Regions from separate parts of the Brevibacillus sp. LEMMJ03 genome, predicted to be linked through region 3. Evidence: riboswitches for the same ligand, from Rfam matches in the RefSeq annotation. Region 3 holds a riboswitch; each other region holds the start of a gene.
The links. A riboswitch is a leader RNA that binds a small molecule or an ion and turns the genes downstream of it on or off. The one in region 3 is predicted to bind lysine.

Region 1: another riboswitch for lysine. It lies ahead of dapD (2,3,4,5-tetrahydropyridine-2,6-dicarboxylate N-acetyltransferase); the one in region 3 lies ahead of FOI68_RS20200 (amino acid permease).
Region 2: another riboswitch for lysine. It lies ahead of FOI68_RS02820 (aspartate kinase); the one in region 3 lies ahead of FOI68_RS20200 (amino acid permease).

What each region holds. Positions count from the first base shown of each region.
Region 1 covers NZ_VKJN01000011.1:84,094-87,368, forward strand. The annotation lists gene FOI68_RS15045 (GNAT family N-acetyltransferase) at 1-440, opposite strand, end outside; gene FOI68_RS15050 (flavodoxin) at 570-1,013, opposite strand; lysine riboswitch at 1,166-1,351, shown strand; gene dapD (2,3,4,5-tetrahydropyridine-2,6-dicarboxylate N-acetyltransferase) at 1,444-2,154, shown strand; gene FOI68_RS15060 (aspartate aminotransferase family protein) at 2,171-3,275, shown strand, end outside.
Region 2 covers NZ_VKJN01000002.1:39,368-42,642, forward strand. The annotation lists gene FOI68_RS02815 (DUF2507 domain-containing protein) at 24-470, shown strand; gene FOI68_RS02820 (aspartate kinase) at 645-1,886, opposite strand; lysine riboswitch at 2,121-2,307, opposite strand; gene uvrC (excinuclease ABC subunit UvrC) at 2,389-3,275, opposite strand, start outside.
Region 3 covers NZ_VKJN01000022.1:9,685-12,959, reverse strand. The annotation lists gene FOI68_RS20200 (amino acid permease) at 1-1,401, opposite strand, end outside; lysine riboswitch at 1,508-1,696, opposite strand; gene FOI68_RS20195 (extracellular solute-binding protein) at 2,065-3,135, shown strand; gene FOI68_RS20190 (ABC transporter ATP-binding protein) at 3,148-3,275, shown strand, end outside.

The sequences.
Region 1 (3,275 bases), on a different contig from region 3:
TCCAGCACGCGGATGGAGGCCCCGTTGCGGGGCATGACCGCCGCCTGTACGCGGTGCAGCCCGGCTTCCGCGAACGCGAATCGCAGCGCCTGCCGGACGGCCTGCGTCATGCAGCCGCGGCCGCTAAGGGACTGGTCGAGATAATAGCCCATGGTGGCGTTTTGCCAGGCGCCCCGGACGACGTTGGAAAGGTTGACGCGGCCGATCAGCTCGTCGTTCTCCCGCAGAAAAACGCCAAAGGCGTAGGCGGTTCCCGCCGCGAAGTCGCGCTCGGCGGCCGCCAACTGCTCCCGCTGTCCCTCCAGGGTGAGAAACGACGCGGGGCGGATCGGTTCAAACGGTTGAAAAAACGCCTGATTGCGGACGCGCAGCGCCAACATGGCCGGCGCGTCTTCCGCCGTCAGGGGGCGGATGTACACGCTTTGTGCCAGCGAAGACATGGAGCGGTCCTCCTTTTCTCCGGACGGAATCTGGGGACCGTCAGTGTACCACGTTTGCGGCCGCCTGAAAAGACGGTCCCGGCAGATTGCGCCAGGACCGTATGGATGCGGGCGCGCACCGCTGCTCCGCTACGCCAGCGACTGCGCGAACGAACGGCCGAATTCCCGGCAGGTTTCCTTCTCCTGGACGGACGGGGACAGTTCCACCTTCAACCCGTTCAACGGGACGTCCGCGCCCAGCGAGGTCACTTTTTCCAGCAGAATGTCGACAGCGGCTCCCACTTTTTCGTAGCCGGAGTCGCAAGAGCCGAATACAGCCGCTTTTTTGCCCCGCAGGTCAAGCCCTTCCATCTCTTCGTAAAAATCCAGAAACTCGTCCGGCAGCTCCCCGTCTCCCCACGTGTAGGCGCCCAGCACGATGCCGTCATAGTCGGCCAATTCGGAAGCGGAGCAGTCCACCACTTCCTTGACCTCCGGTTCGATTCCCGCCGACCGAATGCCTTCGACGATCGCATCGGCCATCTCCCGGGTGTTTCCTGTCATGCTTGCATAGACCAGTATGATCGTTTTCATAAGCCCTCCAAACAGATAATGGTTATCATTTTCAACTACAAGATAATGAAAATGATTATCGTTGTCAACAATTATCTGTTTCCCCTCTTTTCCATTCAGAGGTTGCCACCCGGGGAGGATTTTGATAGAGTAAAAGGAAATTCCATAACGTATCTACAAATAGAGGTGCGCTGCGGAAGAGTACGTCTTGCCGAAAAACGCGGGGGGCGTGGGAAGACGGAAAGGCCAAGGCGCCGAAGTTCTGGCCGTACCCCTCGGACGGCGAGGGCTGGGGTTCCCGTGAACAACGGTCGCCCTGTCATGAAAGGCACGGCCTTTCGTGGAGCGCTATTTACGGTTTGCTTTCAGGTATCAAAAAGCAATGAGGATAGCGTCTGCACTCATTGCTTTTTCTACATTTCCACATACAGTGTCATGGAGGAGATTCACAGTGAACATGATGGATGCGCATGAAATTATCTCGTTTATCCAAAAAAGCGAAAAGAAAACGCCGGTGAAGGTATACCTGAAAGGAGACCTGGACGGCATCGATTTCGGCGCAAACGCCAAAACGTTTATCAGCAACGGCACAGGCGTGGTCTTCGGCGAATGGAAGGAGATCGAGCCGGTGCTGGAGCAGCATAAGGACAAAATCGCCGATTACGTGGTGGAAAGCGACCGCCGCAACTCCGCCATCCCGCTTCTGGACACGAAAGGCATCCAGGCGCGCATCGAGCCGGGCGCGATCATCCGCGACCAGGTGAGCATCGGCAACAACGCCGTGATCATGATGGGGGCGGTGATCAACATCGGCGCCGTCATCGGCGAAGGCACGATGATCGACATGAACGTGGTCGTCGGCGGACGCGGCACCATCGGGAAAAACTGCCACATCGGCGCCGGTGCGGTGATCGCGGGCGTAATCGAACCGCCGTCCGCGCAGCCTGTCGTGATTGAAGACGACGTGGTGGTCGGCGCCAATGCGGTGATTCTGGAAGGCGTTCGCGTCGGCAAAGGTTCCGTCGTGGCCGCCGGCGCGGTCGTCATCGAGGACGTTCCGCCGAACGTGGTCGTGGCCGGCACTCCGGCGCGCATCATTAAACAGATTGACGAAAAAACACGCTCCAAGACGGAGATCAAGCAGGAGCTGCGGCAGCTGTAGGAGCGTGAGTGAGAAGATGGCTACGGACTGGCGTTCGCTCGACGAACAGTACATTGTCTCGACGTACAAACGGCTGCCGATCGCAATTGCCAAAGGAGAGGGCAATTACCTGTACGACACCGACGGCCGGGTGTATCTGGACCTGTTTACCGGATTGGCCGTCAACGTGCTGGGCCACTCCCATCCGCGGATTGTCCAGGCGCTCCGGGAGCAGGGCGAGCGGTTTCTGCACATCTCCAACGTCTTTCTCAACCCGCCGGCGATCCGGCTGGCGCAGCGGCTGATCGACAACACCATCCCCGGCAAGGTCTTTTTCTCCAACTCCGGGGCGGAGGCGACGGAAGCGGCGATCAAGCTGATCCACAAATGGACGAAAGCGGAGGGGGCCGGCCGGACGGGGATCGCCGTCCTGCGCAACAGCTTCCATGGGCGCACGCTGGGGGCGGTGCGGCTGACGCGGCAGCCCCACGTCTATCAGGATTTTCCCCAGCCCGACTTTCCCGTCTACGAGCTGGATGCGGAAGACGCGGAACAGCTTCGCGCGGTCTGCCGGAACGAGAAGCCGGCGGCCCTCCTGATGGAGCCGGTGCTCGGCTCCGGCGGCGTGGTGCCGCTCTCCGAAGCGTATTTGCGGGAAGCGGAGGCGATCTGCCGGGAAGAGGGCGTGCTGTTTGCCATGGATGAAATCCAGACCGGCATGGGCCGTACGGGCCGTCTGTTTGCCTATCAGCACGCAGGGGTGACGCCCGATTTGATCCTGTTTGCCAAAGGAGTGGGCGGCGGCCTGCCGCTCGGTGGGGTGATCGCCGGCCAACGGCTGATGAATCTGTTCAAGCCGGGGGATCACGGCACGACCTTTGCGCCCTCGCCGCTCTCCGCCGCGCTGGGCAACGCGGTGCTGGACGAATTGCTCGACCCGGCCTTCCGCGCCCATGTGAGCGACGTGATCGGCTACCTGTGGGGACGTCTGGAAGAGCTGAGACAGCGCCTGCCGGAGCAGCTTCAGGCGCTGCGCGGCAAAGGCATGATGGTGGGCATTCCGCTGCACGCGACGCCCGAAGAAGCGGCCCGGCTGCAGCAAAACCTGCTGGCCGAGGGCATCCTCGTCGACGTGACGCAAA
Region 2 (3,275 bases), on a different contig from region 3:
CAGCCGGGAAGGAGGATCGCGAAATGAAAGAACCGGATCAACTGGGAGCCCTGCTGCCTTCCCGCGTCATCGCCGATATCGAGCGCATCCACATGCCCTATCTTGGCTATCACTTGCTGCGGGAGCACCTCACCCGCACGCTGCTGGGCGAAAGCGAACCGCCCATTCTCCACTGGCTGGGAAAGGAAATGGGGCGGCAGATTCCCATCCGCTCCGCCAACGGCCTGGTGTTTCCCTTTATCCGCCTGGGGCTGGGCAAACTGGACCTGCTGGAAGACGGGGAGCGGCAGCTTCGTTATCGCCTGACCCATACCATCTATCGCTACATGTCGCCCGAACGGATCAACCGTTCCCTCTCCCTGGAGTGCGGCATCATCGCCGGCGCTGTCGGCCGCTGGAAGGAGCAGGAGACGGAAGCCCGGATGGAGGCGGAGGAGACGGGCAGCGTCCTGATCACGGTCCGCTGGTAAGGCCTTGCCGGGACGGGTACGGGCCGGACGGACAAAATTCGGATGGAGAGGCACCGTATCGCCGCCGCAAAAAGTTCCCCCGTAAAAAATCCTCCTGTAAAAAATCCCCCTTTTTCCGCGGCGAAAAAAAGGGGGGAGGCAGCATGTGGCGTCGCTATTGGTTTGTCAGCCGGGTTACACCCCGTGCACGACCGCTGTTTCCGCCACGTCGAGGCCGTATGCGGTGTGCAGGCTGCGCACGGCCCGCTCGGTGTGTTCCGCCGGGATGACGCAGGACACCTTGATGTCGGACGTGGAGACCATTTTGATCGTGATCTCCTGCTCGGCCAGCACGCGGAACATCTCGGCGGCCACGCCCGGATTGTGTACCATGCCGGCTCCGACAATCGAGACCTTGGACAGGCCCTCTTCGTACTCCACTTTTTCAAAGCCGAGCTGATCCCGGTGGGCGTTCAGCGTGTCGAGCGTCTTTTTCAGGTCGCTCCCCGCCACCGTGAAGGAAATGTTGGTCACGGCCGCGTCGTACGAGCTTTGGATGATGATGTCCACGTTCACCTGGTGATCCGCCAGCGTGTTGAACAGACGGGACAGCGTGCCCACGCGCGCGGGCATTCCCACAACCGTCACCTTTGCGACGTCTTCGTCGTGGGCGACGCCGCTTACTACTCTTCCTGTTTCCATATGCGCAACCTCCTCTACGTACGTGCCTTCTTCTGTCGTAAAGCTGGAGCGGACGACCAGCCGGACCTTGTGGGTCTTGGCCGCCTCCACCGAGCGCGGATGCAGCACGCCCGCCCCCAGGTTGGCCAGTTCCAGCATCTCGTCATAGGAAATGCTGTCCAGCTTGCTCGCCGTCGGAACCACACGCGGGTCGGCGGTGTAGACGCCGGCCACGTCTGTGAAAATTTCGCATTTGTCCGCGTTGAGGCTGGCTGCCAGCGCCACCGCGGACGTGTCCGAACCGCCGCGGCCCAGCGTGGTGATCTCGCCCGCTTCGCTGACTCCCTGGAATCCAGCCACGATGACGACCCGGCCGCGCGCCAGCTCCTTCCGAATCCGTTCCGTCTCGATATGGGTGATCCGCGCCTTGCCGTGGATCGATTCGGTCGTCACTCCCGCCTGCCAGCCCGTCAGGGAAATGGCGTCATACCCTTTTTGGTGCAGCGCCATCGCCAAAAGCGCAATCGACACCTGCTCGCCTGTCGCCAGCAGCATGTCCATCTCCCGCTCCGACGGGTAGGGGGAAATCTGTTTGGCCATGTCCACCAGCACGTCCGTGGACTTGCCCATCGCCGACACGACGACGACCATGTCGTGTCCCGCTTCCTTATATTGTATAATCCGGTCCGCTACTTTCATAATCCGTTCGATGGTACCTACGGAGGTGCCTCCGTATTTATGCACGATCAACCCCATGCGGCTTCTCTCCCTTTTCCTATTCAACATGATTTCTCGTTTGATTCTTCTCTGTCAGGCCATCTTCGTTCCATTTCCTGTTGGAACATGCCGTTTTTCTCACTCTTGCAAAAAAGGCAGCGACGAGGATACACCTGTCACTGCCTGCCAGTTCGACATACCGGTTCCTCCTTCCCTTGACCACGTGAACAGTTGAGCATGACGGAACACACCCTGTTCCATCCTCAACCGACATCGTGAGATAGCTCTCCATCCGGCAACGGGTGATTGCGCGGATGACAGTCCTGCGCTTGTTCAACGCAGGCCCAGCACGGAGGAAGCGGGCCTTTCTCCGTACTTCGGCGAATTCCCCTTTCCCGTACCCGTCACAGATGCCCGATCTCAGGGAGGTACTCATGGTTTTCGCGCCTCTACCTCACTCCAAACGGGAAGTGAGGCTTGTTATGCTGTTTGTATGGGATTATACCATGAAGCCGCCTCGGGTTCAACGACCTTTTTGGCGTTACGTTTCCATCTGCCGAAGATGGCGGATAATCTCGCGGGCCAGCTTGTCGCCGATACCGATCTGCCGGAAGTCCTCCACCGTCGCTTCTCGCATCTTTTTCAGCGAGCCAAAATGCTGGAACAACAGCTTGCGCCGCTTTTCGCCGACACCGGGAATCTCGTCCAGCCGGGACGAGAGCATCGTCCTGCTGCGCGCCTGCCGGTGAAACGTGATGGCAAAGCGGTGCACCTCGTCCTGGATCCGCTGCAGCAGGTAAAACTCGTAGCTGTCCCGGCGAAGCTCCACCGGTTCCGGCGGATCGCCGTAGAGCAGTTGGGCCGTCCGGTGCTTTTCGTCCTTGGCCAGGCCGCAGACGGGGATGTAGAGCCCCAGCTCGTTTTCCAGCACGTCCATCGCCGCGCTGATCTGCCCTTTGCCGCCGTCGATGACGATCAGGTCGGGCAGCGGCTGGTTTTCCTTCAGCAGGCGGGTGTAGCGGCGGCGGATCACTTCCCGCATCGCCCCGTAGTCGTCCGGCCCCTCGACGCTTTTGATCTTGAATTTGCGGTACTCTTTCTTGTCCGGCCGGCCGTCGGTAAAGACGACCATCGCGGACACCGGTTCCGTGCCCTGAATGTTGGAGTTGTCAAACGCCTCGATGCGGTGCGGCGTGCCAATTCCGAGCACGTGCCCCAGATTGTGCACCGCCTGGATCGTCCGTGCATCGTCCTTGGACATCAGCGCAAATTTTTCCTGCAGGGCAATCCGCGCGTTTTCGGAGGCCATCTGCACCAGTTCCCGCTTTTTGCCCCGCTTGGGCGCGTACACCTTGACGCCCAGCCACTCCGCCAACAGCTCCGGCTCGCTCTGCTCCGGCAGCAAAATTTCCTTGGGCAGTGCGTTCT
Region 3 (3,275 bases):
CACTTTCGTCTTTTTCACGGCCTTGTAGCCGAGCCAGACGATCAGAAACAGCGGCAGGCCGATGTACGACACGAGAATGCCGTTCCAGTCGATCGTCTCCCCGGTGAAGGCGGTGTAGTTTTGGCCGAGGATGACGAAGCAGCAGACGACAAATGCGAAGATCGGGCCGAACGGGAACCACTTCGCCCGGTATGGCAGTTGGTTCAGGTCGCGGCCTTGGGCTGCGTACGCCTTGCGGAAGCGGTAGTGGCTGATCGCGATGCCCAGCCAGGCGATAAACCCGGACATCCCGGAGGCGTTGAGCAGCCACATGTAGACGGCGCCGTCGCCAAACAGGGAGGCGAGAAACGCGAGCATCCCGATGCTGGCGGTCAGCAGCAGCGCATTGACCGGAACGCCCCGCTTGTTTACCTTGCTGAACAGCTTGGGCGCCTTGCCTTCTTTGGCCAGCATCCACAGCATGCGGGTGGAGGCGTACATGCCGGAGTTGCCCGCCGACAGGACGGAGGTCAGGATGACGGCGTTCATCACCGACGCGGCGAAGGCGAGACCGGCCTTTTGAAACACCAGCGTAAACGGGCTGATCGCGATGTTCTCGATGTCGCCGTTGACCAGGTTGGGGTTGTCGTACGGGATCAAGAGCCCGATCACGATGATCGCCAGGATGTAGAACAGCAGGATGCGCCAAAACACCTGCTTGATCGCTTTCGGCACGTTTTTGGCGGGATTTTCGCTTTCTCCCGCGGCAATCCCGACCAGTTCCGTCCCCTGGAAGGAGAAGCCGGCGATCATGAAGACGCCGAGCATCGCCATGAAGCCGCCGTTGAACGGCGCTTCGCCGACGGTAAAGTTGCGGAAGCCGACCGCTTCGCCGCCCATGATGCCGAGGATCATCAACAGGCCGATGATGATGAAGAGGATGACGGTCGCCACCTTGATCAGGGAAAACCAGTATTCCGATTCTCCGTATCCTTTTACGGACAAATAATTAAGACCAAACATGAGAGCGAGGAACAGGGCGCTCCACAGGATGGACGGCGTGTCGGGGAACCAGTACTTCATGATCAAGGCCCCGGCCGACAGCTCGACGGCGATGGTGATGGCCCAGTTGTACCAGTAGTTCCACCCCAGCGCAAAACCGAGGGACGGATCGACGAACTTCGTCGCGTACGTGGAAAACGAACCGGAGACGGGAAGAAAAGCCGCCATCTCGCCCAAGCTGGTCATCAGGAAGTAGACCATCAGGCTGATGGCCGCGTAGGCGGCCAGCGCGCCGCCCGGACCGGCGGAGTGGATGGAGCCGCCGCTCGCCAAAAACAGCCCCGTGCCGATGGAGCCGCCGATGGCGATCATGGTCAGGTGTCGGGCCTTGAGGCCCCGCTGCAGTTGATTGGATTCCATGAGTGCATGCACGACCTTTCTGATGAGATAGTCGGAAGGAAGGTCGGACATAAAAAATACCGCCACAACGAACAGGGCGGTATTGTTACATCCCCACCAAGCCTTCGTTGAAGATAGCACACCACGTTTGCCCGGCTCGCAAACGTGACAGTTCTGCCCCTTTCGGGTACAGCCCCAGCCCGTGTGCCCAGAGAATGCACAGCGGACTTCGGCGGCTTTTCCCTCCTCTGGAGTCATCGATCTTCTCTGGATCTCGTGCCAGAATCATATAAAAGCCGCGACCTCTATCCTCATCGTATTTGATGAGGATAATCTATGCAGTTATGTTACGGTTCAAGTATATAGAAAAACGGGGCAAAATCAAGGGCTAAAATTTGTAAGATGCCCGTGCGTCTCGTGACCGTGACCGGAGACTCCAGCAGTCCGACTTGTCTGAAAAATTAAGCGTTTTCATTGACAGAAAGAAATGGATCTGGTTATACTTGAAGAAACGTTGATCGGATAGCATATTTTCCCATACGGTTAGGCGGAGAAACGGAGAAAACCCTTACCCGTAAACACACTCCCAAGGGGATGTGTTTATCTACGTGAGGGTTTTTCTTTTTCTCCCGCCAAACTGTTTGACTATTCGATCAACAATAAATAGAAAGAGGGGTCTGACGCATGTTGAAAAAATGGATGAACGTCGCAGCCACGGCCGTTTTGCTCTCCACTGTCGCCCTGGCGGGGTGCTCCTCCGGCGAAGAGGCTTCGCCCGGCGGCACACCGGCAGGGAACGGATCGGCGGGAGCGAAGGAACTGGGACCAATCGCGCTCTATTCGCCGGAGACGCCGGATATGACCAAAGAGATCGGGCTCAATTTTGAAAAGGCTTACAAAGGGTCCTCCATCAACGTGCAGTACGCCGGGACCAACGTGCTGGTCAACCGCATGATCGCGGAAAAAGACAACCCGCAGGGCGACGTCTGGTACGGCGGCGGCGGATTCCTGCCGTTCGAGGCGGCCAAGGACAAGGACATCATCACATCGTATACGCCGGAAGCGATCAAGGATTGGCCGGAAGTGCGGGACGGCATCAAACTCCGCGACAAGGACTGGAAGTGGATCGGCGCGGAGGTGTTCGTGCTCGGGTTCGCCTACAACAGCGACCTGGTGAAGCCGGAAGAGGCGCCGAAAACCTGGGATGACCTGCTCGATCCCAAATGGAAAGGCAAAATCCAGATGCCCAACCCGGCCGCGTCCGGCACCGCGACCCTCACTGTGCTGAGCCAACTGATGGCCCGCGGCGAAGAGCAGGGCTGGGATTACTTCAAAAAGCTGGTGGAACAGATGAGCGCCATGCCCGACTCCGGCTCCGCGCCTTCCAAAGCGGTTGCCAAAGGGGAGGCACACATTGCGATCGCCTTTGACTTCATGGCGTACGAGATGAAGGCCAAGGGGGAGAAAATCGATTTCATCGTGCCGGACAAGACGCCGGTCATCGTCAACCCGGTGTCGCTGGTGAAGGACGGCCCGAACCCCGACGGCGGCAAGGCGCTGATCGACTACCTGCTGTCCAAGGAAGGGCAGCAGACGCTGGCCAACTGGTACCACATCCCGATCTCCAAAGAAGTGGAGTCGAAAACGCCGCTTACCCTGGAAAAAGTCATCCCGCACGCGCAGGAGCTGGACGTCGACTGGGTCGTGAACAACTACGACCGGGTGCGCAGCGAGTGGCGGCAAAAATTCCAGTAAGGAGGCTCTTGGATGGGGTCGGTTCGAATCGAACACTTGCATAAACAATTCAACGGAATCACTGCTTTGGAAGACGTCAATCTGGAGATTCGCGAGGGCGAATTCTTCGCCCTTCTGGGCCCTTCCGGCTGCGGAAAAAC